2 regions of the Fictibacillus sp. 23RED33 genome follow, and region 2 is predicted to be linked to the other one. Evidence: predicted binding sites of a transcription regulator. Region 2 holds the regulator's gene; the other holds the start of a gene.

Region 1 (16,053 bases), on a different contig from region 2:
GAAGGCAAGGAAATGTTTGAAGAAAAAGTTGACCAAGTATCGGGAATCGGGACACTATATCCTGAAACGATCCAGATCGTTACATTAAAAGATAGCGGGATTAAGAGTGTTGAAGACTTAAAAGGCAAAAAGGTTTCAGTTGGAGCGCCAGGTAGTGGAACTTTTGCTAATGCAGAACAAATTCTAAAGATTCATGGTATGACAATGGAAGACATTGATGCTCAGCATCTATCGTTCGATGAGTCTACGGAAGGTATTCAAGATAAGAACATCCAAGCGGCTTTTATCACAGCAGGCACGCCAACAGGAGCTGTGGATGCATTATCTGCAACAAAACCTGTAACGATCGTACCGATTTCAGATGACAAGATTAAAGAGCTGATCGAAGCGCATCCGTATTATATTGAAGATACCGTTAAAAGCGGAACATACAAGATCGAAGCAGACGTAAAAACGGTAGCCGTACTTTCCATGCTAACTGTTCGCAAAGATATGGAAGATGATGCGGTGTATGCGATCACAAAGGCAATCTTTGAGAACACAGATAAGATCAGTCATGCAAAAGGAGAGCTTATCTCTGCTGAGAATGCAGTAAACGGTATGGGAATCGACTTCCATCCTGGAGCTAAAAAGTATTTTGAAGAAAAAGGAATCTTAAAATAAGAGGTGTTGAGCATGGACTAAGAGAGTATTCTTTAGTCCATGTATTCTTATGAAGAAAATTTTTATTAGCATACTGATCTTATTGTCTTTAGCGATTGCTTCAATTGTGCCGTTTTTTAAATCAGTAGTAATTGAAGATGGCAAGACAGGTAAATCGTTAGCTTTCTTTGATGCAAAGCAAGGTAGTGAATTCAGTATTGAATACATACACTCGATTCATAAAACACCGGTTCGTGAAATCTATCAAGTTCATAACGAAGAAATTCTTCAAACTGAAATGAGGTTTCAGGAATTTGGTGTTGGCATGCCATCAGGTGCAGATGAAGGTGAAGTGTTTGCACAAAAGGGTGAGAACTATATTTTATCCAACATGAAAAGAACGTTTCCTTCATTAGATATTCGAATCGGACAAATTATAGCCAATCATACACTCCTTCTTAAAGGTCATGAATATCCCTTTTCTGGTTTAAGTGAAAAAGGATCTTGGGTTTCAATAAAAGTAGACAACTTGAATATATGGCAAAGGTTGATAGGAGGGAAAAAACTTGGATAAGAACAAGCATAACGAGCGTGAACAAATATCAGATCAAGCTGTACAAGAGCTGATGGAAAAGTATGATCCGGAAGCAGGGTTTCGGAAATTAAAAGGTGTTCTTTATTGGATTACACTCATCGGTCTTATTACCTTTTCACTATTTCAACTCTATACAGCTATTTTCGGAGTGTTGCCTGCACAGCTGCAAAGAACGATTCATCTCGGCTTTGCACTAACTTTAATCTTTTTGCTATTTCCAGCTTCTAAAAAGAAAAAAGAAGGTAAGCCACTTTTTCAAGTCGCTTGGTATGACATGATCTTGGCTGTCTTGTCTATAGCGGTAGGATCGTATTGGTACATATTTATGGACGATCTTGTGATGAGGGTCGGAAGGTTAACGACTCAAGATTTCCTAATAGGGGTACTCGCGATCTTACTTGTTTTAGAAGCAACGAGAAGGGTCGTTGGGTTGCCAATCACGATTATTGCAGGTCTATTCCTGCTTTACGCGTATATGGGACCTTATATGCCGGGCTTCTTAGAGCATAAAGGTTTGACGATTGAACGGATCGTAAGGACGATGTTCTTTACAACAGAAGGTATTTTAGGAACACCACTCGCGGTTTCATCAACGTATATCTTTCTGTTTCTCTTATTTGGAGCCTTTCTCGTAAAGACAGGAGTGGGCGAATATTTTAATGACCTATCCATCGTTATCGCAGGAAGACGAGTTGGGGGACCTGCTAAGGTAGCGATTTTCTCGAGTGCTCTACAAGGAACGATCAGTGGAAGCTCGGTTGCTAACGTTGTAACTTCAGGGGCTTTTACGATTCCGATGATGAAACGTTTAGGTTATGATAAAAACTTTGCAGGAGCAGTTGAGGCAGCTTCCTCTACTGGTGGTCAAATCATGCCTCCTGTCATGGGCGCTGCAGCGTTTCTGATGGTTGAATTTATCGGAGGCGGTATTACCTATTGGGATATCGCCAAAGCCGCTGCCATTCCTGCCGTATTATACTTTGCAGGAATATGGATCATGACACATTTCGAAGCAAAACGTATCGGTCTTAGAGGGTTATCTCGTGAAGAGATGCCTGAAACGAAAAGAGTTATGAAACAAGTGTATCTGTTGATTCCGATCGTTGTGGTTATTCTCTTGCTTATGAGTGGTATGAGTGTAACAAAAGCTGCGCTGTGGTCCATCGTGAGTGCAATCGCGGTAGGGATGTTCAATAAGAAAACACGCATGGGGCCGAAGCTCTTTCTTGAAGCGTTAGCAGATGGCGCGAGAACGGCTCTTGGTGTTGCAGCGGCTACAGCAGCGGCAGGTATGATCGTCGGAGTGGTCACCGTAACAGGTGTAGGTCTTAAGATGGCGAACGGTTTGCTAGAGTTATCAGGTGGGTATCTCATTCCGACATTGATCTTAACGATGATCGCATCGCTCGTACTTGGTATGGGATCACCAACAACGGCGAACTATGTCATTACATCAACGATTGCGGCTCCAGCTATTTTATTATTTGGGGTTCCTGATCTGTCAGCTCATATGTTTGTCTTTTATTTTGGAATCATCGCAGATATCACGCCTCCGGTAGCACTGGCAGCCTTTGCCGCAGCAGGGGTTTCGGGCGGTGAACCGATACGAACCGGTATTCTCTCATCAAAACTTGCCATTGCAGCGTTTATCATTCCCTATATTTTCGTTATCTCGCCACAGCTCATGTTGATTGATACAACATGGACAGAAGCGATTTGGGTGATCTCAACGGCATTTGTAGGAATGATCGCGATTGGGGCAGGAATGATCGGCTATTGGATGCGTGCTCTTTCATGGTTAGAAAGAATAGGAGCAGTTGTGATTGGATTCTTGCTGATCTATCCAGAAGGCATGTTCAGCGCGATCGGTCTTGCAGCGTTCGCATTAATGCTTGGCAGTCAGTATTGGCTTTTGAAAAAGGACAATACACAAGCACCATCTTCACCAGCGGTTTAAAAGATGATTTGCTCAGAGGCAATTGTGCTTCTGAGCTTTTTTATGTGTGCAAAGTTTAAAAAATTCAATGTGGGTAAAAGATTGTAAGGTTATACCTCTCGTATTTATGATACAATCAGTAAGTATGCATTTTTGTAGGATACGGATTTGAATATATGTATGTAGGCTGATAGAGATAGTTGGTCAGTTATATATAAAAAGGAGAGATATCCAAATGATTACGGTAACTAACGTTGGTCTTCGCTACGGCGACCGCAAGCTGTTTGAAGACGTTAATATAAAGTTTACACCAGGAAACTGCTACGGCTTGATTGGTGCGAACGGTGCGGGTAAATCTACATTCTTAAAAATTCTTTCTGGTGAGATCGAAGCACAAACAGGTGACGTTCACATGACGCCAGGCGAACGTCTAGCCGTATTGAAGCAGAACCACTTTGAGTATGAAGATCAAGAGGTAATGCAGACAGTTATTATGGGCCACGCTCGTCTTTATGAAGTGATGCAAGAGAAAGACGCGATTTATATGAAAGCTGACTTCTCAGACGAAGATGGAATTCGTGCAGCTGAACTTGAAGGTGAGTTTGCCGAACTGAACGGTTGGGAAGCTGAATCAGAAGCAGCGATCCTTCTAAAAGGTCTTGGTATTAAAGAAGATCTTCACACAAAGAAACTAGCTGAACTAACAGGTTCTGAAAAAGTAAAAGTATTGCTTGCACAAGCTCTTTTCGGTAAGCCGGATGTTCTACTTCTGGATGAGCCGACGAACAACTTAGACCTTCAAGCAATCCAATGGCTAGAAGATTTCTTGATCAATTTTGAAAACACAGTCATCGTAGTATCCCATGACCGTCACTTCTTAAACAAAGTATGTACGCACATGGCTGACCTTGATTTTGGAAAGATCCAGATCTATGTGGGTAACTATGATTTCTGGTATGAGTCTTCTCAATTAGCGCTTCGTATGGCACAAGATCAAAACAAGAAAAAAGAAGAAAAAATCAAAGAACTTCAAGCTTTCGTTGCGCGATTTAGTGCGAACGCATCTAAATCAAAACAAGCGACTTCACGTAAGAAGTTATTGGATAAAATCTCTTTAGATGATATCCGACCTTCTTCTCGTAAATATCCGTATGTGAACTTTGGCATCAACCGTGAGATCGGAAATGATCTTCTTCGTGTTGAAGGGCTAACAAAAACGATCGACGGCGTAAAAGTACTTGATAACGTGAGCTTTATCATGAACAAAGACGACAAAATTGCTTTTGTAGGTAAAGAAGAGATCGCCATCACAACTCTATTTAAAATTTTAATGGGTGAGATGGAAGCGGACAGCGGAACATACAAATGGGGTGTAACAACGTCTCAAGCGTACTTCCCGCGTGATAACTCGAAGTACTTTGCTGGCAGCGAGCAGACTCTTGTTGACTGGCTTCGTCAATATTCTCCTGAAGATCAAACGGAAAGCTTCCTTCGCGGATTCTTAGGACGTATGCTCTTCTCAGGTGAAGAAGTAATGAAAAAGCCGTCTGTATTATCTGGAGGAGAGAAAGTACGTTGTATGCTTTCTAAGATGATGCTTAGCGGATCAAATGTATTGATCATGGATGACCCTACGAACCACTTGGATCTAGAATCGATCACAGCATTGAACAACGGATTAATCGGCTACAAAGGTGCATTGATGTTCACATCACATGACCATCAGTTCGTTGAAACGATTGCGAACCGTATCATCGAGATCACGCCTAAAGGAATTCTTGATAAGCAAATGTCTTATGATGAGTACTTGGCGAATGACGAGTTGAAGAAGCAGCGCCAATTGATGTATCAATAAAACAACGAAGGAGTGTTAAGTCTGATCGTAGATTTAGCACTCTTTTTTTTGTTTGGCTATTTGTTTAATAAAAGTGAGGAGAAATGATGGAACCATTTACTGAGAAGGTCATTAAAGTCATTAAAAGTATACCGAAGGGACAAGTCATGACTTACGGACAGATTGCCGGTGTAGCTGGAAATCCGCGAAGTGCTAGACAGGTCGTGCGTATCCTTCACTCTTTGAGTAAGAAGCATGATCTGCCTTGGCACCGGGTAATTAATGCAAAAGGTGAGATCGGCATTCAAGATGAGGAATTGTTTTTTACGCAAAAGTCACTGTTAGAGAGTGAAGGCGTGCAATTTAAAGGGAAAAATAGAATGAACATCGAAGCATACAGGTATTCGCCAGATTGCGAGGATTATATTTAATTAGCATTGATAGGGAGAAATGAGTATGCATATCAAACAGAATCCGGTAATAAAAGTAGCAGAGTTAAGGGATAAAGAAACGATCCATAATCTTATGCAGTTTTATTTTTATGATTTCTCAGAGTTTATCGACATTTACGTCGATGACAATGGAGTTTTTGGTCAGTATGCTTATTTAGATAACTATTGGCAAGAAAGTCGTCGCTTCCCTTATCTGATCGAATGGGAAGGAAAGGTAGCAGGATTTGTATTAGTAAGTGAAGTACAAGAGGAGATCAATCAACACTGGTCGATCTCAGAATTTTTTATCATGAAAAAATTCAGGCTTGGTGGTTTGGGTAAACTTGCTGCTTATCAGGTATTTGAAAAACATAAAGGAGATTGGCAAGTTTCTCAAATAGAAGCGAACAAACCTGCACAAACATTTTGGAGAAAAGTGATCGGTGAATACACGAGTGAACAGTATAAAGAGCGTAATGAAGAGAGACGAGTCATCCAATCGTTCTGCAATAAAATAATCCAGAAGTGACGTGCGATTCTATTCAATAGAATTGCTTTTTTTATTGTGATAAACCGATAGAAAGTTTGACTTTTTTTTAATAGGGCAAAATAGGGTAGGAGCTACTTGTATCTGGAGTGTTCCCAAATAACTGTTGTTTTTACTTCTAAGGGGATGTACACATGTTTAGATTGAACCTGTTAGATAATTATTTAAAGAAATATACAAAAATGTCGGAGAGGGAACTATCACATACGGTGCAATCAAATATGTGGTTTACTCCCGTGCTCTACATGATATTTTCTGCACTATTAGTGACTGCCACATTAACGACTGATCTAAAGTACGATTTAGGAGATCAAATGCGTCCGTTTTTTGCAGTCGATTATGATCTTACACGAAATCTAGTAGGAACGCTTACCGCTGCAACTCTAACTTTGACCACTTTCACGTTTAACTTGATCTTAGTTGTGTTTACGACGTTTTCTGGACAGTTTTCTCCTCGTATGTTGAAAAACTTTATAGCTAGTAAATCAACTCAGCGTGTTTTAGGTATATTTACCTCAAGTTTTATTTATATGTTGTTGAGTTTTTTATTTTTGAACAAAAGAATGGCCGAATATTATTTTGCTGTTCCTTTGGCGGCGGCTATTATTGCTGCATTTTCAATGGGAACCTTTATCTTTTTTATCAATCATGCTGTTGCTTGGCTTCAAGTGAATCAGATGACATATGACATGAAGAATGAAGCGTTGTACATCGTAAAGAGTACATTAGAGGACGAAGTGGATCCTTATAAAGTGGATGATTTAACTACGGTAAACAGTGAGATATGTGAAGAAAGCGGCAATACAATCTCAGCGCGCAAATCGGGTTTTATCCAACTGGTGGATTTCATTTCTATCATGAGAGAAGCTGAGCGAGATGATATTGTCATACGATTGGAGTATGCGATCGGAAGCTATGTGTATGCTACAACGCCATTTATCACCTATTGGAAAAAAGGTGAGAATGAAGTGGATGAACAAAAATATTTAGCGCTCATCAGTATTGGAAGAAGGCAAACAGAAGTTCAAGATATCGAATTTAGTATTAATAAACTTGTGGAAGTTGCGATTAGATCGCTTGGAAATAATGATCCAAAAACAGCGATTAACTCCATCTATCAACTAGGTGAAGTTCTTACTACGATTTCACGTGGATCCATTTTTTCAAAGTATTTGGTAGATAAACAAAATAATCTGCGCGTCGTTTTACAAGAACGAGATTTTAGCCATTATTTATACAATGCTTTTGGATATATTCGCCACTATGCAAAAGATAATGTGATAGTATGTACGGAAATACTGAAGGTTCTTGATCTGATGGCAAAATCTCTAAATAAGCGTGATTATAATGCAGTCTGGGAATTCGGGATTTTAACCGCAAGCGGATTAGAAAATCAATTCTTATTTGCTTTAGATTATCAACAATTTCATCGAGCGCTGCAGAATCTTTCCGTGACGACAAATCATGAAAAAGAGTATGAGGATTTCTTATTTAAAAGTAAACAACCATAGATGCAGCTATAGAATATGAAAAAGCCCGGTATCAGTACCGAGCTTTTTTATATGGAGCGCAATGCTTTTTGAACGTCCGATGCCGAATGAAACGGCTCGTCAAGTTGAAGCATTTTTCGAAGAACATATTTAAGTGAGGATGAAATTTCTAACTCTTCTTCCCAACTCTCCTCTTTCTTCGTTTGGGGCACGTAAGATGAGTAAAGAAGAAACAAGGCAAAATGACCGAGAGCAAACAGGTCGCTTTCCACTTTAACAGCCCGCATCCGAAGTTTCTCCGGATGCTCATGTGGATCTTCAATCTCATGGTCTATGTCTGATAAATAACAAGCAAGCCCAAAATCAATCACGATCAGTCTTTTATTACGTTGGATGATGTTTGGAATTCGAAGGTCTCGATGTATGATCCCTTTCTGGTGAAAGCGTTCTGTAATAGTTAAAAGCTCTAGCAATATCGAGATTGTTTCTTTTTCGTTGAATGTTTGATTATCACGAAAAATTAGGTCTTCGAATGTGTCTCCCTTGATCCATTCCATAGCGATAAAGTGACCTTGTTCATCTTGAAAGGTATTCAATAGCTTCGGCACAGGGTGTTTCTGCAGTGCTTCTAAAATTTGAGACTCTCTTTGGAAAGAAAGAAGACCTGTTGTTGTCTTTGCTTTAGTGTTCCGAAGCTGTTTTAGTACGATGATCTCATCTGTATGCGTATCAAGTACTAGGTACGTAATACCGTAACTACCCATTCCTAGAACTTCTTGAATAAGATATTGATCATGAACAAGGTTTCTAGCTTTAATAGGTCTGTCCCAAAACGTTCTTTGCATACCTTTCCATAGTTCAGCTATCATGTTGTTTGAATGCTACTCAGATCAGGAGCTAAAGAAGCTGCTTCTCTTTTTCTTTTTATAATGCTTGTGTCCATATCCACCATAATGCTTCTTGCCAAAATCACTGCTGCTGTATTTCTTGTAGCTTTTCTTATATTTGTAGCCTGAGCTGCTGTACCTCTTATGGCTGCTTTGACCTAATAGTGATTTTAATAGTTTCTTTAACATGAAAAATCATCTCCTTTGAAGATCCTTGTTAATCATATTCGTCCTTTTCAAGCATTATCCTACTGTACGTACTTTTAAACAAAAAGTTTCAAAGAGAAGGGGTCTGACCCCAAACAATTTATTTCCCGCAACAATTTCCTTGTTTTTGTCCAGTGAGTTTTGTTAAATTTAGAGAGGTATAATAGAACGTTTACAAAAGTTATGTTTTTTGGTGTTCAAGGAGAGGGGTTCTTCGTTTCATGTTGGAGTATATTGTCGCAGCTTTATTGCCGTTTGGTCTACAGCTGCTATTTAATAGAGTGTTGTTTACTAAGTACTTACCTTTAGCGATTACTGTTGTTATCTTAATTTTTGGTTTTGATGGCTTGAATCAACCGTTGCCTCTCCAAATCGTTGCCGTAATTTCTACGATCATAGGCTTCTTACTGGGACTTAAAATTTATAACAAACAAAAAAGAAAAGTAAGATAAAAAAAGACGTCACCTTCACGAGGTAGACGTCTTTCTTTTTGTATGAGTGATCGTTTCTTTTAAGAAAAGTACGAGCATGGATAGCACATATAGTGTGATGATACCTAGACCAGCTTTATCAAGATGAACGAGCTTCAGTACTACTGAGCTTAAGATCGTGATGTAGAGAGCACCTAGATATTTTTGAATCTGTTCGCTGGAATAGATGGTTGTGAGCTTTGCACCTAGTTGAGTCCCGACCAACGCCCCTAAAATAAGCAGGAGGCCAAGTTTATAATCAATCTGTACACTTGATGCGTACGTTAAGAAACCAGCACTTACGATGAAAAACACACTGACTAAGCTCGTCCCAACCGCTTTTCTAGAAGGGAACTTCATTAAAGAAATGAGCATTGGAACCATTACAAATCCTCCGCCGACTCCTAATGTCGTAGAAATGAATCCTCCTGTAAATCCAATAAAGACTGCTTTTGGCCAAGAGAAATAGATCTCAGTAGTGCTTTGCGCTAGATTCTTGCGTTTTGTTTGCTTATAAAGCAGGGAAAGAGCAAAGTAGGCAAGAAGAACAATATAAAATATTGGGATGATTGTATCGTCGTAACCCATCTTCTCTAACCATACTACAAGTGGATGAGCGACCTGTGTGGCAACGATTCCTACAATTCCTAAAACAGCAGCAGTTTTCCATATAATATTCTTAAATCTAAGATGAGCAGCAACGCCTGAAACACTTGTCCCGATTGAGTACATAAGACTCGTCCCGATCGCTGAAAGAGGCGGGAGACCGAACAAGATTAGAACAGGTGTCAGAATAAAGCCACCACCTATTCCGAAAATGCCTGAAAAGATGCCGATGCATAAACCTAGCAGTATATAAAAAAACTCCATTTTAAAACTCCTTTAAAGGGGACACACCTTTTACAATTTTTCCGAAAGCCTTGGTAATGCTAGCGGGAAATGGGGTCAGACCCCACACAATTCATTTCCCAACAAGCGCCTACCTTTAAGTATAACACTTTACTTTCCTTCCAGAAACTTCTGCGAATATTTGTTCGTAATTATTAGGTTTTTGGATATGGGCTGTGCTATAATTTGAGTAACCAGAATTTAGGAACGGAGGTTCGGTTTTGTGAGTCAAAGTCAATTGTTCGAAATCAAATCAAACTATCAGCCACAAGGGGATCAGCCCGCAGCGATCCAACATCTTGTGAACAATATAAACGCAGGAAAGAAGAGTATGACCCTGCTTGGTGCGACCGGAACAGGGAAGACGTTTACGGTATCCAACGTTATTCAGGAAGTAAACAAACCGACTCTTGTTATTGCTCATAACAAAACATTAGCCGGACAGCTTTACAGTGAGTTGAAAGAATTTTTTCCGAACAACGCAGTTGAGTATTTTGTATCGTATTACGATTATTATCAGCCAGAAGCGTACATCGCACATTCTGATACGTATATCGAAAAAGATGCAAGCATTAATGATGAGATCGATAAACTTCGCCACTCGGCTACTTCATCACTTTTTGAACGCAAAGACGTTATTATTGTGGCCAGCGTATCGTGTATTTATGGTCTAGGTTCACCTGAAGAATATAAAGACATGGTGATCTCCTTAAGAGAAGGAATGGAGAAAGACCGTGATCAGCTTTTACGTGATCTCGTAGATGTTCAATACAACCGAAATGATATTAACTTTACTCGAGGTACGTTCCGAGTTAGAGGAGATGTCGTGGAAATCTTTCCAGCCTCACGTGACGAACATTGTCTTCGTGTGGAGTTTTTTGGTGATGAGATCGACCGAATTACAGAAGTGGACGCACTAACAGGCGAAATTCTAGGTGAACGTAAACACGTTGCCATTTTCCCGGCTTCCCACTTCGTAACACGTGAAGAGAAAATGAAGGTAGCGATCAAGCGCATCGAAGCTGAGCTTGAAGATCGCCTAAAAGAATTGAATGAAGCTGGAAAACTGTTAGAAGCACAGCGTCTCGAACAGCGTACAAGATATGACCTAGAGATGATGGCGGAAATGGGCTTTTGCTCAGGGATCGAGAACTACTCGGTTCATCTGACGCTTAGACCATTAGGGTCGACGCCATACACACTTCTAGACTATTTTCCTGATGATTCACTGATTGTTATCGATGAGTCCCATGTTACTCTTCCACAGATTCGTGGAATGTTTAATGGAGACCAAGCGAGAAAAGGGGTTCTTGTCGATCACGGGTTCCGACTGCCTTCTGCAAAAGATAACCGACCGTTAACGTTTGACGAATTTGAGCGGTATACAAAGTTTCAGCATATTTACGTATCAGCAACACCAGGGCCGTATGAGCTCGAACACGCACCTGATCCGGTTGAACAGATCATTCGTCCAACAGGACTCCTTGATCCTACACTAGAAGTTCGTCCGATCAAAGGTCAGATCGATGACTTGCTCGGTGAGATCAACGAAAGAATCGCAAACAAAGAACGAGTTCTTGTTACTACTCTAACGAAAAAGATGTCTGAGGATCTTACCGATTATTTTGTAGAGCTTGGTATAAAAGTTCGTTACTTGCATTCAGAAATTAAGACGTTAGAACGGATTCAGATCATCCGTGACCTTCGTCTCGGTGTGTTTGATGTACTCGTCGGAATAAACTTGTTGCGAGAAGGACTGGATATACCTGAAGTGTCTCTCGTTGCGATTTTAGATGCAGATAAAGAAGGCTTCTTACGTTCAGAGCGTTCGTTGATCCAAACGATCGGACGTGCCGCGCGTAACTCAAACGGTCACGTTATCATGTATGGAGACAAAATTACGAAATCCATGCAGATTGCGATCGATGAAACGCAGCGCAGACGTCAGAAGCAGATGGAGCACAATGAAAAGCATGGAATCACACCTACTACGATTAAAAAAGAAGTGCGTGATGTGATTCGTGCAACACAAGCTGCCGAAGATACAGAAACGTATACAAGTTCAAAAGCTCCTAAGCAAAAGATGAGCAAGAAAGATCGCGAAGCGTTTATCGAGCGTATGGAAAAAGAGATGAAGGATGCTGCAAAGAACCTTCAATTCGAGCGTGCAGCTGAGCTTCGTGACCTCATACTTGAGTTAAAAGCGGAAGGATGATTGCAGTTGGCTACCAACCAAAACATAGTTGTAAAGGGTGCTAGAGCCCATAATTTAAAGAATATAGATATTACGATCCCACGTGATAAGCTGGTTGTTTTGACCGGCTTATCTGGTTCGGGTAAGTCTTCACTGGCTTTTGATACTATCTACGCAGAAGGGCAGCGTCGTTACGTTGAATCTCTATCTGCTTATGCCCGTCAGTTCCTCGGACAGATGGATAAGCCAGATGTGGATTCGATTGAAGGACTGTCACCGGCGATTTCGATCGATCAGAAAACAACAAGCCGTAATCCTCGTTCAACAGTTGGAACGGTTACGGAAATCTATGATTATCTTCGACTTCTATTTGCTCGTATCGGACGACCAGTATGTCCTGTTCATAACGTGGAGATCACTTCCCAAACGATTGAACAAATGGTAGACCGGATTTTAGAATATCCTGAGCGTACGAAGCTTCAAATTTTAGCACCTGTTGTTTCCGGTCGAAAAGGGGAACATGTTAAAGCGCTTGAAGATATTAAGAAGCAAGGGTATGTTCGCGTCCGCATAGACGGTGAGATGCGTGAGATATCTGAAGAGATTAAGCTTGAAAAAAATAAAAAGCATACCATTGAAATCGTGATCGACCGTATCGTTGTAAAAGAAGGAGTCGCTACTCGTCTAGCTGATTCTCTTGAAGCAGCACTCAACCTTGGTGGAGGAAGTGTTGTTGTTGATGTCATGGAAGAAGAGGAACTTTTATTCTCTCAAAATCACGCCTGTCCTCATTGTGGATTTTCGATTGGTGAACTAGAACCACGCCTGTTTTCATTTAACAGTCCGTTCGGGGCGTGCTCTTCATGTGATGGTTTAGGAGTAAAGCTTGAAGTGGATCCAGAGCTCGTTATCCCTGACTGGAGTCGTTCTTTACGTGATAACGCCATCGCACCTTGGGAGCCCATCAGCTCTCAATATTATCCGCAGCTTTTAGAGAGCATCTGTAACCATTTTGGTATTGATATGGACGTACCGGTTGAAAATCTTCCAAAAGATCAGATGGATAAAATTCTGAACGGAAGTAAAGAGTACCTTACTTTCACGTACAAAAATGATTTCGGTCAGGTACGAAAGAACGAGATTCAATTTGAAGGTGTATTAGGCAACATTCAGCGTAGATACCGTGAAACGAGTTCAGATTATATCCGTGAGCAGATGGAAGGATATATGGCGCAAAAGCCATGTCCAACATGCAAAGGGCATCGTCTGAAAAAAGAAGCTCTTTCTGTTCTGATCAATGGAAGGCATATCGGTGAAACGACTTCTCTTTCCATTACAGAAGCAAAAGAATTCTTCGATAACCTTGATCTGACGAATAAAGAACGTGCGATCGCGAAGCTCATTCTACGCGAGATCGTGGATCGCTCAGGTTTCTTGATTAATGTAGGACTAGACTATCTGACGCTAAGCCGAGCAGCTGGTACTCTATCTGGTGGTGAAGCACAGCGTATTCGACTTGCGACTCAAGTTGGGTCACGATTAATGGGTGTGCTTTATATTCTAGATGAGCCATCTATCGGTCTTCATCAGAGAGATAATGACAGACTGATTCGTACACTCGAAGAAATGCGTTCTCTTGGGAATACGTTGATCGTCGTAGAGCATGATGAAGATACGATGCTTGCGGCAGACTATGTCATTGATATTGGTCCTGGTGCAGGTGCTCACGGTGGCGTGATCACATCACAAGGTACTCCACAAGAGATTATGGAAGATCCAGCTTCGCTTACAGGACAGTACTTGTCTGGTAAAAAGTTTATCCCCCTTCCAAAAGAAAGACGTAAACCAGATGGAAGATATATTGAGGTTAAAGGTGCAACAGAAAACAATCTGAAAAACGTATCCGCAAAAATTCCATTAGGTTTATTTACAGGAGTTACAGGTGTTTCTGGATCCGGGAAAAGTACGCTTGTGAATGAGATCCTGCATAAAGCTCTTGCACAAAAGCTGCACCGTGCAAAGGACAAGCCGGGTGCACATAAGTCCATCAAGGGTCTAGAGCATGTTGATAAAGTTATTGATATCGACCAGTCTCCAATCGGCCGAACGCCTCGATCAAATCCAGCGACATATACTGGAGTATTTGATGATATTCGTGATGTGTTTGCATCAACGAATGAAGCAAAGGTACGTGGTTATAAAAAGGGACGTTTTTCTTTCAACGTAAAAGGTGGACGTTGTGAAGCATGCCGCGGTGATGGAATCATTAAAATTGAAATGCATTTCTTGCCAGATGTATATGTACCATGTGAAGTTTGTCATGGTAAACGTTATAACAGAGAAACATTAGAAGTGAAGTATAAAGGGAAAAACATCGCAGATATCTTAGACATGACGGTAGAAGATTCTGTTGAGTTCTTTGCCAACATCCCTAAGATCAATCGTAAGCTAAAGACCATTCTTGATGTTGGTCTCGGTTATATTAAGCTCGGTCAATCCGCTACAACTCTTTCAGGAGGAGAAGCACAGCGTGTAAAACTCGCGTCTCAGCTTCATAAGCGTTCTACCGGAAAAACGATCTACATTCTAGACGAGCCGACAACGGGTCTTCACGTTGATGATATCTCACGCTTACTTGTCGTACTTCAAAGACTTGTTGATAACGGAGACTCTGTACTTGTTATCGAGCATAACCTTGATGTTATCAAGCAGTGTGATCATTTAATTGATCTTGGACCAGAAGGTGGGGACAAGGGCGGTATGATCGTTGGTGCAGGAACCCCAGAGGAGTTAGCTGAAATTGAAGCTTCTCACACCGGTCGTTATCTTGCTCCGATCTTAAAACGTGATAAGAAACGGATGACTGGAAAGATCAAAGAAAAAGAAACGATTAAATAGAAGTAAGTAAAAGGACGGTGAAATGATTTCACCGTCCTTTTTCTATTAAAAGATAGGGGTTGAAAGGAAGGGTGCTATTCCTTTGATCCAGCCATTTTGATACGCTTTTATTACAGCTGAAGTCCGGTCCTTTACAGTTAGTTTTTTTAATAGAGAGGCGACATGATTTTTAATCGTGTTCTCACTAAGGAAAATGGACTGGGAAATTTCTCTGTTACTCATCCCGATTGAAAGCAATTCAAGAACTTCCCATTCTCGTTCAGTTAATAGATCATATGGTCTTGAACGAGATAATGGCTTTTTTAGAAGAATGTATTCTTCCCATATCATGAAGGACACTGCTTGTGGCATATAATTCTGTCCACAAAATAACAGTGCAATAGCGTGCATCATGAGACTAGGATCCATATTTTTTAGAAGGACACCGTGAATTTTGAAGGTTAAGCATTCAAGAAGCAAAGGACCCTGTTGATCTAAGCTTGGAACAAAAAGAACAATTCTAATTTCTTGCTTTATAAAATGCTGAATCACCTCCATCACATTGAAATGCTTGATTCCTAAATCGATAAAAACAATATCTATGTTTTTGGCCAATTTGTATAGTGGATTATGTTTATGACTTTCAATGGATGTGATTGAAATTTCATCCATTTCATTTAAAAGCATATGCTGCAAAGAATCTTTAAAGATCATATCATCATCGATCACTAAAATGTGAATCATAGGATATGGGCACCTCACTAAGTAAATATATTTCTATTAATAGAGTGAAACGTTTATTAAAAAGATGTGATGAGCTCGATAGTCCCCATTCTATAACTATGCTGTTTGATGCTATACCTTAAACTGACTAGTGGCCTCTTGTAATTCTTCTGCCATGGTAGATAAGGAATTTGCAGACGAAGCGATTTCTTCCATGGAAGCTAGCTGTTCCTCCGTTGCAGCAGATACATTCTGTGCGCCTGATGCTGATGATACGGCTAGCTCAGAAACAAAATCAATCGATTTTACAACTTGCTCTGTTCCCACAGCTA
Region 2 (16,053 bases):
ATTTCTTCAAAGCATTCTCATCCTTTTATTCAGTTTGTCTGTACGTGTATGCTATCTTATAATAGAATAATTTGCAAATAAGTCAATCACTTAAAACAGAAGTTCATATTTTCGAAAAATTAAAGTAAAAAATTTGTAGCTCTTGGAAGTAGTTGATTTCCGTTACAGGTGCTCGCTTTCCGCAGGGCAGGCGGTGAGCCACATTCTTGCGATTCACTTTTAAGTGTCTCATAATAGATACCACGCTCCTGCGCCTACAAGTTAAAGCTACCGTATTTAGCTTCCTCGTCGCATGCCTTGCGAGATGTATTTCAGGAGGTAGGCACGCACCTTCCACTCCAATCAACTATCAGATAAGACAAAGATTTGAAAGCAACAATCTTTTTTATAGAAAGTCACACAAATTAAAACAGCTCTTCTTCTTAGAAGAGCTGTCACATAATACATAAATCATTAAGTTTGTTAACCTACATCGTTCATAGAATCTTTTCCATGTTGCAATAGGAACATCTTATGATACAAACCTCGCTGTCTTAATAGTTCTTGGTGAGTCCCTCTTTCAACAATTTCCCCTTTATGCAACACAAGAATGAGTTCTGCGTCTTGTATCGTGGATAGTCTGTGTGCAATAGCAATTGTCGTTCTGCCGCTGCGCATTTTATGAAGCGCTTCTTGTATCTCTTCTTCGGTCTCTGTATCGATGTTTGCCGTCGCTTCGTCGAGTATCAAGATTTTAGGAGAGTAAGCCATCGTTCGCGCAAAAGAGATCAGTTGTCTTTGTCCACTTGAAAAGGTTGCCCCTCTTTCTCCTAACTCTGTTTGATAACCCTCAGGAAGTCTTTCGATAAACGATGATGCCTGAACAAATCTTGCTGCATTCATTACGTCTTCGTCCGTAATGGTTTTGTCGTATAATCTTACGTTTTGCATAATATCGCCAACAAATAAAAAGGGATCTTGCAAAACGAGTCCCATCTTGTTTCTTAACTCATTGTTTTCGTAGTTTGATAAAGGAATGTCATCGATCAAAATCTGACCTTTATTCACTTCATAAAAGCGCATGAGTAAATTGATGATTGAGCTCTTACCACTTCCGGTATGACCGACAAGAGCCACTGTTTGACCCGGCTCTGCAGTGAAAGAGATCCCTTTAAGAACTTCCTGCTCTCCATCATAAGAAAATGAAACATCTTTAAATTCAATCTTACCTCTTGAAATCGCCGGAACCGTATTCCCTTTCTTCACCGGTGCAAACTCTTCTTCATCCATGACTGTAAATACGCGTCCTGCTGATACGATAGCTTGCTGAAAAATAGAAAGGCGCATCATCATCATATTAACAGGTTCAAAAAAGCGATCCAGATAATTGATAAAAGCATAAATCACACCGATCTCAACAGGAGAATTAAATGATTTGATGCCAAAAAAGGAAAGAATCATCAACAATGCAAGCATATAAACAAGATCAACGGCAGGTCTAAGCAACAAACCGTTGTATTTTATATTTCTGAATTGTGCATCATTATGTTCTTGATTGATTTTTGCAAACTCTTTTCGAAGCCTCTTTTGCTGATTGAACGCTTGTACGATGGACATCCCTTGAAGAGATTCATTTAATTTTGCATTCAACTGGCTAAGTTTTTCTCTCATGTCATAAAACGACCTAGAACTATATTTACGATACAGCCACATGATCAAAACAATGAACGGCAAGATACACAAACAGAATAGTGCAAGTTTGACATTCAAATAGAACATGAATCCAAAGATACCAAATAAGAATACGATATTTTGAACAAACGTCGAGAGTACACTTACATAAAGATCTTTAACTGCTTCTGTGTCGTTCGTAATTCGTGAAACTAAGCTTCCTACTGGTGTTCGATCAAAGAATTTTAATCCTAATGAATGGACCTTTGTATACACTTGGATCCGCAGAGTTTGAATAATGTCAAGTGCTACAGATTGGAACAAAACAAATTGAACATAGTTTACAACCGCTGAGATTATGATTAATCCAATGTATCCTGTAGCGAGTATCACCAAAGCTCTTTGTTCAAAATTTCGAGGTGTGACAAAATCGTCGATGAACGTTTTAACGAGAATTGGACCCGTTAATTCAGCTGCTGTTGCGACTAATAACAAAAAGAAGGCGAATGCCAAACGTTTTTTGTGTGGTTTTGTATAAGACATAAGTCTTTTAAAAACAGTCCACTGCTTCATTTGCTGCAATTCATCGAGTGTAGGTTCTTGCTCGGCACTCATTTGATCACACCTCCCTGTGAAATCAGCGTTTCCAAAGCTTGTTTTTCATATGTTTCTTTGTACCATCCTTCTTCGTTCAACAAGCTGTGATGAGTACCTCGTTGTACGATTGTTCCATTTTCCAAAACGATGATTAGATCGCAATGCGCGATCGATGATAGTCGATGAGCAGTTATAATCGTCGTTTGATTTTGCCGTTTGTTCTTTAATTGCTGAAGGATGGATTCCTCTGTTTTAGCATCAACTGCTGAAAGGGAGTCGTCTAGAATTAACATTTCTGGATTTTTTATCAATGCCCTTGCAATTGAGATCCTTTGCTTTTGTCCTCCTGAAAGTGTGACTCCTCTCTCACCTACTACTGTTTCATATCCATATTTAAACTGAGAAATGTCTTTATGAATCGAGGCAAGCTCTGCCGCTTCTTTTATTTCTGAAAAAGGTGAATCGACTTTTGAAAAAGCAATATTTTCTGCAATGGTAGCTGAAAATAAAAAATGGTCCTGTGGTACATAACCGATCGAACTTCGTAACGCATTCAATTTGTATTCACAAATATCGTGATTATCTAAAATAATGTCGTCTGATCTTAATTGAAATTCACGCAGCAATAACTTGCATAGTGTTGTTTTACCGCTACCTGTCTTTCCGACGACCCCAAGAGTCTGACCTCGTTTTAAAGTAAAATGGATATCACTTAAAACAGAAGCACCTGTAGTGTAAAAAAATTGCTTTAATTGAAATGAAATATCACCTTTGGGACTGTTTTCGATTGAACCATTGTCTTCAATCTCTTCTTTTACAGCAAGAAGTGATTCAACACGATCATAAGAAGCTCTTCCTCGCTCTACAATATTAAACAACCAGCCAAATGCAAGCATCGGCCATATTAACAATCCGAGATAACTAGTAAATGAAACAAGTTCTCCTATTGTTAGTTCATTACGCGTTACAAGAATCGATCCATAACCGACCGCTAGAAAAAAGGAGAATCCAATGATCAGAGATATAGTAGGGTCGAACAAAGAATCAACACGAGCAACAGCCATATTTTTCCTAACTGCATCTTTCGAGAGATCCGAAAAGCTGTCAATATCATCTTTTTCTTGACCAAAAGCTTTAATTACCCTCGTACCAGAGATACTTTCTTGCACTTTATCGTTCAAAGTTGAGAATGCTTCTTGTGCACTATGAAACCTTTTGTGCAGCATCGTACCATATTTGTTTGTTGCCCACGCCATAATTGGTAAGGGCAGAAGACTGACAAGTGTTAATTTCCAACTGATCGTTGTTGCCATTGCGATTAATGTAAAACCACCCATCATCAATGAATCTACTAGCGTTAAAACGCCATCCCCAGCAGTCTGTTGAATAGCTTGAAGATCGTTCGTAGAATGAGCCATCAAGTCTCCTACACGTCTCTTTTGATAGAACTCTTGTGATTTTTTCGTAAAATGTTCGTACAGCCTATTTCTTAGTAACATCGCCAATTTAACAGCTGAACCGAAGATTAATATTCTCCAGATATACCGAAGAACATAGATACCTATCGCAATGCTGATTAAAACTGCAGCATATTTCCATAAGATCTCTTCGGTTATCGTACCTTCTTCAATATGATCGACAATGAGCCCGACCACTTTTGGAGGGACCAATAATCCCAGTGACACGAAGGCAAGCATTACGATTCCGCCTATATACCGCCACTTTTCTTGTTTAAAATACCACATCAACTGCAGAAAAACCCTCAACGCCCGTTCCCCCTTGTTTCTATATCAAAACAATTCTAGTTTACCAATATATGAAAATTCCGAAAAGGAAAAAGTTTCACAAAAATAGACCCCATTAAAAGGGCCTTTTTGAAATCATCTGTAACTGATTTAGATTTTTTAGGGCAAATACTGATCTAATACGTTCTTTACTTTTGTATAGACGCCTTGATAGGAATCACTATTCAGTTTGATGCACTCACTTTCATATTGCTGTTGTGCGTAATCATATTTAGGATCATAATAATTCTCAAGCAGCAGTGATACTACATTTTCATAATTTAACGTTTTCAGGTTTTCTTGAATGTCTAACATGATTGCTGTGGGAATTCTTTTTGACAGCTTATTGACCGCTTCAATAATCTCATCTTTATGCAGAAGCGGCTCGTACACATTACAAATATATTTAACCCTTAAATGAAAAGGTAGCTCCACATGAATTCGAACACCGCTGTATTTACCTTCTAACAGAAAATTGGGAACGACTACTCTCCCAATACGTTTACTCTCTGATTCAATAATAATCGCTGTAGATTTCTCCGACTTCTGAAGTTGTTCATAAAGTCTTGATTCAAACTTCTTCTGCGAAGAGGGGTGTTCTCCGATCTTTCCGAAAATCGAGCCTTTATGTCCTGCCATTTCTTCAAGGTTCAGTACTGGATATCCTTCTTCTTGCAGTTGTTTCAGTAGTTTCGTTTTCATCGTACCAGTATGACCTTCAAGTACGATGATCTTTCTTGGTTCAGCCTCCATCTCTCTAAAAAAAGCATCAATCTTCTTTCTATACGACCGTATGCCTCCATCGAGCTGTAGGGTCTTTATCCCCATCATGCTCATCGTTTGAGCGATACTCCTTGAACGAAATCCACCTCTTGCGCAATAGATAACAACCTGTTTTTCAGGATTTTCTTTACTTTGGGAATTTATCTGATTATATAAAGACGGAAGTTTGGGTGCAACAACTTGCAGTCCACGCTCCATCGCAGCTTCTTTACTTTCCTGTTTGTACAACGTCCCTATTTCTGCTCTTTCCTCATTTGAAAATATACTCACATTAAACGCACCAGGAATATGGTACTCTTCAAATTCTTTCGGAGATCTTACATCAAAAAGCAAATAATGATTTGCATCTATCTCATCTATGGAAATCGTCTCAACGTTGTTCATTGCCATCATCCTTTATTGATACATAACGCTATTTGTAAAGAGAACGAAAACAAGCACCCGATTATTCATCAGGGTGCTTGTCCAACTCTTACTTCATCTGCTTGTTCATAGCCTGCATCATTTGATTAATTTTCTTCTGTGAAGGCTTTTGCCCCATCTGCATCATCATCACACGCAACATATTTTCATTAATCGGTGGATTTTTTTGTAAATAACTCATCATATACTTGCGGGCAATAAAAAATCCGATCGCAACACCTGCAATCAGTGAGAGTGCACACACAAGGATTATCATACCAGTACCCATTGTTAAAACTTCCTCCTTCATGTTGTCTAGAACTAGTTTACTACAAGTTTACCTACACATACAAGATTGAAAGAGAATTAAGTGGCATAGACCATGTTCAATTTAAACGGTGAAAGCCATCCAAATTTTCTTTCACCATAGTCCATCGCAAGAAAGTAAGGTTCATATTGGCGAAGCGCCTCAAATATAATCGTTTCTGCTTCAAAGTTTCCGATACTGTAAAGGTGGATATATTGATCAGTGAGTTCTATTCTCACGATGCTATCTTTGCAAGATAAAGAGTATGTTTCTCCTTCTGAACGCCATTCCTGTGCACCACTTAAATGGTTCCAAAAGTGTTTTTCTAGTTGAGAAACAGATAATAGAGAGGTTATGTAACTGATCTGCTTTTGTAGGATGGTTTTAGATAAGCCATTTGAGCGCTGTTCTTCGAAAAACAACTGAAACAGCTTATTTTCCTTGCCATAATAGGAATGAGCAACTTCTTTTGTGATTAGATAGATATAAAATTCTCTCATGAACAAGCTCCTCTCCAATCATTTTCTAAAAGTATATACAATATACGTAAAGAAGCTTGTCTAAAAAGGTGTGCAGATTCTAACTACTTTTGTCGAATCAGTAAGAAAAGGAGGTTTCCTCTCGGAAACCTCCTTATTCATGCGAATTTTTTATTTATTTAACATGTCTTTAACACGTTTTACGATGTTCTCTGGAGTAAATCCGAATTCTTTTTGAATGACTTCTCCAGGAGAAGATGCACCAAACGTATCGATTGTTAGCGTATCTCCTTCAAGGCCAACATATTTATGCCAACCGAGTGAAGCTCCCATTTCAATCGCTAAACGCTTCGTAATATTCTTTGGAAGTACAGATTCTTTATAGTCGTTATCTTGCTTATCAAAACTTTCCCAAGATGGCATAGAAACGACTGAAGCTGAAATTCCTTCTTTTTGAAGTAGTTCTTGTGCAGCAACTGCAATACTAACTTCAGATCCTGCAGAAAGAAGCAATACATCTGCATCAGCTTCAGCTGGCGAAACAACATAAGCTCCTCGCTTAACACCTTCATAAGCATTCTCTTTTGTGTTCTTTAAGATCGGTAGGTCATGACGGCTTAATACCAATGCAGTCGGCTGGTTCTTGCTCTCAAGCGCTAATTTCCAAGCTGCGTTTGACTCATATCCATCAGCCGGACGAATCACGTTAAGATTTGGCATCGCACGAAGAGAAGCAAGTTGCTCAACTGGTTCATGAGTTGGACCATCTTCTCCTACCATTACACTGTCATGCGTTAATACATACGTTACAGGAAGCCCCATTAGAGCAGATAATCGAATAGCAGGTCTTACATAATCAGAGAACACAAAGAATGTTCCACCGAACACATTCAGTCCGCCATGCAGAGCCATTCCGTTCAGTGCTGCTCCCATAGCGAACTCACGAACACCAAACCAGATGTTACGTCCGCTGTAGTCGTTGCGACTGAAATTATTTTCGCCTTCAATAAGTGTTTTATTTGATCCTGCTAAGTCAGCAGATCCACCAAATAGTGATGGCACACTCTTAGCTAAAGCATTGATCGCCTTACCTGAAGATGAACGAGTAGCTATAGCTTTGTCGTAGTCAGGAAGGTCTTTGTCCCAATTCTCAGGAAGATTTCCTTTGATCGCTTCTTGAAGCTCGTTAGCTAATTCTGGATAAGCTTCTGCATAAGCATCGAATTGCTTGTTCCACTCTTCTTCTTTTGTTTGTCCTTCACTCTTCAGTTGTTCAAAGTGTGATTGTACTTCTTCAGGAACATGGAAATCTTGCTCAAACGTCCATTTGTACGCTTCTTTTGTTAGTAAGATCTCATCTTTACCTAGCGGCGCTCCATGAGAAGCAGATTTTCCTGATTTATTTGGTGAACCATGTCCGATCACAGTCTTCACTTCAATAAGAGTTGGCTTGTTAAGTTCTTCACGGGCTTCTGATAGTGCTTTTTCGATCTCATCAAGATCTGTTCCATCTTCCACATAAAGAACTTGCCAGCCATAAGCTTCAAATCTTTGTTTTACACTTTCAGAGAATGAGTGATGAAGGTCCCCATCCAAAGAAATATCATTTGAATCGTAAAGTACGATCATTCTACCAAGCGCAAGATGACCTGCAAGTGAAGCTGCTTCAGCAGAAACACCCTCCATAAGGTCTCCATCACCACAGATAGAATAAGTAAAGTGATCAATCACTTCATGTCCATCACGGTTATATTTTGCAGCTAAGTGACGCTCAGCCATAGCCATACCTACAGCCATCGCAATCCCTTGACCAAGCGGGCCAGTTGTTGCTTCAACACCAACCGTATGACCGAATTCTGGGTGACCTGGAGTCTTACTTCCCCATTGTCTGAAATTCTTCAGATCATCAATTGTTAAACCATATCCACTCAAATGTAGCAAGCTATATAACAACATCGATCCATGTCCTGCTGATAGTACAAAACGGTCACGGTTGAACCATTCAGGATTTGCAGGATTATGGTTCATGAATTTAGACCATAAGCTATATGCCATAGGCGCAGCACCCATCGGCATACCTGGATGCCCTGAGTTCGCTTTTTCTATGCTGTCGATAGAAAGTGTTCTTATTGTATTAATTGCTAATTCATCAATAGTTCGTGACAAAAAAATCATCCCTTCATATGTACTAAACAGTTTTGACTTTCATAATAAACGTTCAAATGCAATTAGACAAGACAAACACATTTTTAACTATAGTTATTTTACCATCTACTCATGAAAACATACAAAAACCGCCTGTTATCCTACAACTTTTTCGTTGTATTAGAACAGGCGGTTAAATTTTATTATGCGAGACCTGGTAAGTGACATGAAAAATGATCCGTATTTTCATCATAATCAAGTTTCATATTCTCAACGAACCATTTATCTTCGTTTCGAACAAAAAATCGAAGACCTTCAATCTCTTGAATGTAATCGTTCTCTTCAGGCACATCAGCGGTCACACCAAGGGAAAAACCTCCCGAGTCACCACTTCCTGCATATTTTACGAAAAGTCTTAAAGCCTCTGACGCTTCTAAAGCAATATCCTTATAAAGGTTCGCAGCTGCACTTGTAATTGAAAAAGTCAAAATATTCTCCCCTTTCAAAGTTGTTATATAACAGTATATACTAATGTGTATAGATTGCAACAGAAAAAAATGCCTATTTACAGTGAGTAAATAGGCATTTCTTATTAATGTTTGAGGTTATTTTTATTATCTTTACTTCGTTTTAATTTTTCAGGTGTTACATCATCCCCGTTCGGATCAACAAAGGTCATACCATGCAAATCTTGAACGAAGGATTTACGGAAAACTTGTAAATATTCTTCTCGTAGTTTTTTTTGTTCAGCTTTTTCTGCTGATGTTAAATCTGATTGTTTAGATTTTCTAGACAGTTCATTTATACGTTGCATCTTATCTTTAGATAACATAGTAAAAACTCCTTTTTAAAGCATTCTTCACTCTATCCTACAGCAGAATGAAAGGAATTTCTAGTTATCTGTATTTTCCACATGTTCTTTATATCTTCTATGTACGGTTGCTTTAGACACATCAAAGCCCAGCCCTCTAAGCGTTAAAGCAATGTCATGAAATGTAAGCTTCATGTTCTTTAATCGTACGATTTCAGAGATTGGCACTTCCTTTTTGTCTCTGCCACCACCAGTTTGATTTTTTAAATTCTTTTGAGGTTTATACCCTTCTTTAACAGCTTTTCTCATTCCACGCTTGATCTTCATATTATGAAGCTTTCGTTGGTATTCTTCTACAGTAGACACAATATCAAGCACCATTTCGTCCGCTTCTGTTAATGTGTATTCTCCGTTATTAGAGAGCGTATAAACTTTAATGTTGTATTTGATCAACTGATGAAGTAATGCCATCTTAGCTTTTCCTCTACCTAAACGAGTATCATCTTGCACAAGAAGGCACTGAAACTCTCCATCCCTTGCAAGATCTAATATATTTAACAACTCTTCTCGATCTAAAGAAAAACCACTTGCTTTTTCACGGTAACAATTCAAAACTTCAAATTTAAATTGTAGTGCTAACTTCTTTAGTTCCGCTTCTTGTCTTTCTAATGAAGTTATTTGTTCATCTTTATCTGTACTAACTCTGGAGTAAATGATTGCTTTCATTGTTTAAAACCCGCTTTTTTATTTATTGACTGGTATGATTACTTTCTGACCTGGAAAAACAGCTGCCGCATTTACACTGTTCTTCTTTTCGACCCATTTTATAAATTCCCAATTGGAATAATGGTGCTTGGCATTATACTCTTCAGAAAGACTCCACAGTGAGTCCCCCTCCTGTATGGTTACTTCGATATATTGAGCTTCTTGTGAGGCAAGATTTGATAACGTAAAAAATATACCACCTAACAACCCTAAAAATACAATAACATGCATTGTCCCTTGTTTCATTGTGATATCCCCTTTCAACAAACGTTTGTTCGCATCTCTTACATTCATAATAACTGGAACATTTGTTCGGTGTCAACTATTTTTTCGAACTTATGTTTGTATCTCTTAATTCTCCATGATATACTTTTTATAGATAAAAAATTCGGTGAGGTGCTAAAAAATGACTAAATTATCCAGACGACAATTGGATATATTGGCTTTCATAAAAGAGGAAGTATCACAAAAAGGGTATCCGCCTTCAGTTCGTGAAATTGGAGAGGCAGTTGGCCTTGCATCAAGCTCTACCGTTCACGGACATTTAGCAAGACTTGAAAAAAAGGGGCTTATAAGGCGAGATCCAACAAAGCCAAGAGCAATTGAAGTATTAGGTCTAGAAGACAACATCCCTTCTGTTCGTTCTGTTTCAATCCCTGTGATCGGTAAAGTTACGGCAGGTATTCCAATCAGTGCAGTTGAGAACGTAGAAGAATACTTCCCTCTACCTGAGCACGTTGTTGGGGACGAGAACGTATTCATGTTATCTGTTGTTGGTGATAGTATGATTGAAGCAGGAATTTTCAATAGGGACTTAGTTGTTGTAAAACAGCAGCCTACAGCAAATAATGGAGATATCATCGTAGCTATGACCGATGAAGATGAAGCGACTGTAAAAAGATTCTTCAAAGAAAGAAACCATATCCGCTTGCAACCTGAAAATTCATCGATGGAACCGATCATCTTACAGAGCTGTACGATTTTAGGTAAAGTAATCGGCGTATACCGAAGTATTCATTAATCTAATCCTTAATTCTGAATTTTCCTTAGAAGAAGTATCTAATTGACTAGATACTTCTTTTTTTCGTCCTATTACTTTACTAATTCATAGATTAATAATACTTTTAAAAGATCATTCATAGGCACTCCGGTACTCGACTAATGAAGGATTAGTTCTATTAATTGACTGAATATTAAGTCTTTTTATCCATTTACATATTATACCTAAATAGTTTAAATTGGCAATGTAACGAGGTTAACCAAAACTCCTTTGCTCTTCGTTTAACTTTAATCATTTTAATAACAATCGTATGAATTGATAGGAGGTGATCGAAGGGAGGACAAGTGTTATTATTTCAGAATAAAAAATTACGAATAATGGGAGTGAGAATAATGCGCAAAAAACTATATCTTTATATGATTTGTTTTGCTCTTGCCGCAGTAGTATTTTCACCTAAGACATATGCAGAAAAAGAGTATACGATTAAGTCATTTGACTACGTGAATGTGGACGGTAAAGCTGTCGAATCTAATGCTTTTAAGCTACTAGATGATCACATCAAAGTGACTATGGTACTTCCAAAACAGAATAAGAGCGGCGATTGGTTGGCATATGGATTCACAAACATGAAAGAATTAAATGCCTATATCGAAAAGGACAAGCTTAAACAACAAAAGAAAATCGATACGATGGGTACAGGTGCTTGTTGTACAGACTTTTATGAGAACAAGAACAAAGGTGGCGCCTACATTTATTGGAGAGACGGTTTTAAGAACCTCCCTTCAAGCTGGAATGATAGAATCTCATCACTAAGCACTGCATCACCTTCATCAAGCTACTCGACCACGCTCTGGCAGCATACTTCATCACAAGGCTATGGAAAAGGAGTCTTATTTAAGCACTCTGATTGGTATGGTAAGACTGCAAACATGGCATCTGACTGGAACAATATTGCATCCGCCATCGAGATCAAATGATTTTAAAACCCCTGACTTCTATGCTGTCAGGGGTTTTGTTTCTAAGTAGTATAAAGTTATTCGGTGTTCCCTTCCCATGCTTCCATACCACCTACCATATTGTTCACATTAAAACCGTAGCTTTGAAGAAGCTTATATGCCCGACTGCTTCTACCTCCAGAACGACAAACTAATACGTACTCTTTAGATTTGTCCAATTCATGTATACGAAACTCTAACAAACCTAGTGGGATATTCATGGTTGTTGGTATTTTTCCTTCTTTCACTTCAGATGTTTCACGAACATCAATCATATGAAGAGATTGCCCTTCTTTTAATTTTTTCTCAAGTTCTTTAGCCGTTAACTGTTTCACTCTCTATTCCTCCTATACATGTGACCGCAATATACCCTGATGGGGTATATTGTCAAGGTGTTCCTCTCTCCCAAATGTCAGAAGCCAATCTCATTAAACTCTTAATAATCGAGAAACTTTGTTATAAAATAGTACGATAAAGAATAGTCCTACCGCTGTGAGTAACAGTCCAAGAGACAATATCGTTAAAGATAACATTTTAAAAACTACACTCAATGCGACTACAATATAAAAGAGAGCAAGCATTTCTTTCACCCTATCTTCAGAAAACTTCTTCAAATTGAAGATACCAAATGGAGTACCAATAAGTGCTCCGACGATCAGTAGCAAACCGTGGCGATAATCCATTTCTGCTCCTCCATACACATAAGATCCGATTCCAGAGATCACAATAATCGAAGCTGCCGCAATACTTGTACCGATTGCTTTATTGAGTTCAATACCAACTTTCTTTGTAAGTAATGGTGTCATCACGAAACCACCACTAACCCCCATAAGTGATGATATGATTCCTGTAAACAAACCAATTAATGGAATCCAAGACTTTCCCCTCTCTTTTCTAACAGATTGTCTATTGGTTAAAAATTGAAGTGCGAACCAGCTCAAGATCAGAACATATACAGTTGAAATAACCGTTGATGCTCCATTTATTTTTTCGAGCCAATGTACGATTGGCACAGTTGAAACAGCCCCTATTACCCCGAATAATCCGAGTATACACGCCAAACGAACGTTTACATTTTTCATTTTTATGTGAGATAGTGTGCCAGTAACTGTTGAGCCCAATGTCAACATTAAAGAGAGTATAATGGCTCCGCTAGGTTCGTAACCAAGTACTAAAAGGACAGGAGTCAGTATAATACCCCCGCCAATCCCAAAAAAACCGGAGATAACACCGATTGCTGCTCCACCAATAATAAACAAAAGCCACTCCATTTCATAACACTTCCTTCCTCCTATCATTGTAACTCCAGTTTATTTATAATAAAAATGAATAAATATTATTGGAACCATTACGAATCTTAATGGAGGTTTCATTATGCAATTAGATTGGATCAGAAGTTTTGTGACACTTGCTCACCTAAAACATTTTACAAAAACAAGCGAATTCCTAAACCTATCTCAACCCACTATAAGCGTCCACATCAGAAAGCTAGAGGATTATTTAGGTTTGAAGCTTATTCAAAGGTCTGGAATGAATCAATCTTTTGAATTAACAAACGCTGGGGTACAAGTATTCGAACAAGGTAAGAAAATGTTAGAAATTTCAAGAACGATTGAATCAATAAAAGAAAAAAATGAAGAAATTCTACTCCGAATCGGAGCAACACATACCGTAAGCGACTTATTATTACCAGACTTCGTAAAGAAGATAAAGTTACTCTATCCATTTATCCGTCTAAAGCTCATGATTCATAATCACGAACAAATAGTCGAGGAATTACAAAAGAAGAAGATTGATATAGCTTTAGTTGAAGGAACAAGTGGATTAGATCCTTTTCAGGTAGAAGTAGTCAGCAGAGATGAGCTGCGCTTTTATGCACAGCATAAAATGTCTATTGAAAACTCTCCACTTATTCTTAGAGAGAAAGGATCTGGTACAAGGGAATATGCTGATCAACTTCTGCGTTCCGAAAGAATTGAACCGACGGAGATCATTGAAGCAAGCAGTCATTATTTGATTAAACAGTTAGCTGTTAGAGGACTTGGCATTGGATTTCTATCCTATTGGATGGTTAAGGATGAAGTATCAGAAGGAAAGCTTGTCCCACTCGATCCACATGTTGTTTATCGTCCCTTTTATGCGGTATATGCTGAAGAGTACGCCATAGGCACCATTTACTCAGAAGTATTGAAACTACTTCGGAAATTTTCTTAAGAACAAAAAAAACCCTGATAATGATATCAGGGGTAATCCTTTTAGTACATGCTCATATATTGTTCGCGTTCCCAAGGGTGAACTTGTGTACGGAACATATCCCACTCGATCTCTTTCGCTTCAATGAAGTGCTCTGTAGCATGTGCTCCTAGAGCTGTTGTTAGAACTTCGTTTTTGCTGAATAGAGTTAGGGCTTCTTTTAATGTTGCTGGAAGATCTTTGATTCCTTCTGCTTCGCGCTCTTCTTTATCCATCACATAGATGTTTCTATCGATTGGCTTTGGAGCGTTTAGCTTGTTCTTGATTCCATCAAGACCTGCTGCAAGCAACACTGCCATAGCAAGATAAGGGTTAGCCGTTGGGTCAACGCTTCTTACCTCAATACGAGTACTGATGCCGCGAGAAGCTGGAATACGAATAAGCGGGCTTCTGTTTTGCATAGACCATGCAACGTAACAAGGCGCTTCGTAACCAGGTACAAGACGCTTATAAGAGTTTACAGTCGGGTTCGTGATCGCTGTAAAATCTTGTGCATGCTTTAAGATACCTGCTAGGAAATGCATTGCTGTTTCGCTTAATCCTGTTTCAGATTTCGCATCATAGAACACGTTTTCTCCATCTTTGAATAGAGACATGTTTGCGTGCATACCTGATCCGTTCACACCGAACAATGGTTTAGCCATGAATGTTGCATGAAGACCATGTTTACGTGCGATCGTTTTTACAGCTAACTTAAACGTTTGAATGTTATCACATGTGCTTACTGCATCAGCATATTTAAAATCGATCTCATGCTGTCCAGGTGCTACTTCATGGTGAGAAGCTTCGATTTCAAAGCCCATATCTTCAAGTTCTAAAACGATATCTCTACGGCAGTTTTCACCAAGGTCAGTTGGAGCTAAGTCGAAATATCCACCTTTATCGTTTAGTTCTAGAGTCGGCTCACCCTTCTCGTCATTCTTGAATAAGAAGAATTCTGGTTCAGGTCCAATATTGAAATCAGAGAAACCTAGGTCTTCCATCTCTTTTAATACGCGCTTTAAGATTCCACGAGGATCTCCATCAAACGGATTTCCGTCAGGCATGAAAATGTCACAGATCAAACGTGCAACTTTGCCTTTTTCAGAAGTCCATGGGAAGATCATGAATGTATCTAAATCAGGATAAAGATTCATATCTGATTCTTCTATTCTAACGAATCCTTCAATAGAAGATCCATCAAACATCATCTTGTTCTCTAAAGCTTTTTCAAGTTGACCAATCGGAATCTCAACATTTTTGATAACACCCAATAAATCAGTAAATTGCAAACGGATAAATCTTACGTTTTCTTCTTTTACCATTCTTAAGATATCTTCTTTAGTGTACTTAGACAAATCTTTCTCCTCCTTTAAATATAAAGCGCCTGGTTATGGCGATTGTTCACATCGTAAGTATTATTAAATGATTTTAATGAAAAAACCTGGATAGTTCGCCTTGAATCAATGAGGTTTTTCCATGTCTGCCAGCATGAATCAATTCCCTTTTTAACCTGCGATGAAGCGCAGATTCGGAAATTTGTTGAACACCTTGCACATTCGGCTGGTTCTTAATTAATTCTGCTGCCTGTTCATTTAGCTCAAAGACTCGTTTGATACCGGCTAAATTCACACCTTGTTCAAGAAGTGCTTTGATCTCAAGAAGTTTATCGACATCATTAAATGAGAATAAACGACGGTTCCCTTCAGTTCGTGCAGGATGAATAAGATCATGCTCTTCGTAATAACGAATCTGACGAGCTGATAGTTCAGTCAGCTGCATGACGATGCTGATGGGGAACAAAGGTAAGTTCCTACGATTCATATCGTTCATATTGCCTACCTCCTTTCAACTTCTTTTTATATCTTATGTCACAAAAGCTCACATGTCAATCCTAATGTTAGAAAAATTAACATCAAAACAAAAAAGAGGCTTACCGCCTCTTTTTCTTGTTTCTTTTAAGGATAAGTTATCTACTAATAAGCCCTTGTGTTAAAAGTTCATCGACAGCTGATAATACGGCAATCTTAACATGTTCATACGTTAGCCCACCCTGCACAAACGCTATGTATGGCGGTCTGATCGGACCATCAGCTGTTAGCT

Evidence for each region. The regulator LexA, encoded in region 2, represses DNA repair genes until DNA is damaged. The targets are predictions, from matches to a motif close to CGAACATATGTTCG.
Region 1: a site for LexA is predicted at 10,063-10,076, ahead of uvrB (excinuclease ABC subunit UvrB). Genes of this name have one in related genera too.

The regions. Positions count from the first base shown of each region.
Region 1 covers NZ_JACZDX010000002.1:410,227-426,279, forward strand. The annotation lists gene IHV09_RS10315 (TAXI family TRAP transporter solute-binding subunit) at 1-663, shown strand, start outside; gene IHV09_RS10320 (DUF1850 domain-containing protein) at 713-1,216, shown strand; gene IHV09_RS10325 (TRAP transporter permease) at 1,269-3,194, shown strand; gene IHV09_RS10330 (ABC-F family ATP-binding cassette domain-containing protein) at 3,409-5,028, shown strand; gene IHV09_RS10335 (MGMT family protein) at 5,115-5,438, shown strand; gene IHV09_RS10340 (GNAT family N-acetyltransferase) at 5,464-5,967, shown strand; gene IHV09_RS10345 (DUF2254 domain-containing protein) at 6,120-7,496, shown strand; gene IHV09_RS10350 (serine/threonine protein kinase) at 7,544-8,344, opposite strand; gene IHV09_RS10355 (hypothetical protein) at 8,366-8,551, opposite strand; gene IHV09_RS10360 (DUF2198 family protein) at 8,791-9,021, shown strand; gene IHV09_RS10365 (sulfite exporter TauE/SafE family protein) at 9,037-9,909, opposite strand; gene uvrB (excinuclease ABC subunit UvrB) at 10,151-12,142, shown strand; gene uvrA (excinuclease ABC subunit UvrA) at 12,149-15,019, shown strand; gene IHV09_RS10380 (response regulator transcription factor) at 15,065-15,742, opposite strand; gene IHV09_RS10385 (methyl-accepting chemotaxis protein) at 15,854-16,053, opposite strand, start outside.
Region 2 covers NZ_JACZDX010000001.1:1,215,626-1,231,678, reverse strand. The annotation lists gene IHV09_RS06425 (M15 family metallopeptidase) at 1-10, opposite strand, end outside; gene IHV09_RS06420 (ABC transporter ATP-binding protein) at 463-2,265, opposite strand; gene IHV09_RS06415 (ABC transporter transmembrane domain-containing protein) at 2,262-4,013, opposite strand; gene mnmH (tRNA 2-selenouridine(34) synthase MnmH) at 4,152-5,198, opposite strand; gene IHV09_RS06405 (YneF family protein) at 5,287-5,505, opposite strand; gene sirA (sporulation inhibitor of replication protein SirA) at 5,583-6,023, opposite strand; gene tkt (transketolase) at 6,174-8,177, opposite strand; gene IHV09_RS06390 (HesB/YadR/YfhF family protein) at 8,351-8,635, opposite strand; gene IHV09_RS06385 (DUF896 domain-containing protein) at 8,740-8,979, opposite strand; gene IHV09_RS06380 (YneB family resolvase-like protein) at 9,040-9,684, opposite strand; gene yneA (cell division suppressor protein YneA) at 9,703-9,969, opposite strand; gene lexA (transcriptional repressor LexA) at 10,130-10,744, shown strand; partial or broken gene IHV09_RS06365 (hypothetical protein) at 11,191-11,700, shown strand; gene IHV09_RS06360 (rhodanese-like domain-containing protein) at 11,757-12,053, opposite strand; gene IHV09_RS06355 (sulfite exporter TauE/SafE family protein) at 12,147-12,989, opposite strand; gene IHV09_RS06350 (LysR family transcriptional regulator) at 13,093-13,932, shown strand; gene glnA (type I glutamate--ammonia ligase) at 13,974-15,308, opposite strand; gene IHV09_RS06340 (MerR family transcriptional regulator) at 15,382-15,783, opposite strand; gene IHV09_RS06335 (aminotransferase class I/II-fold pyridoxal phosphate-dependent enzyme) at 15,920-16,053, opposite strand, start outside.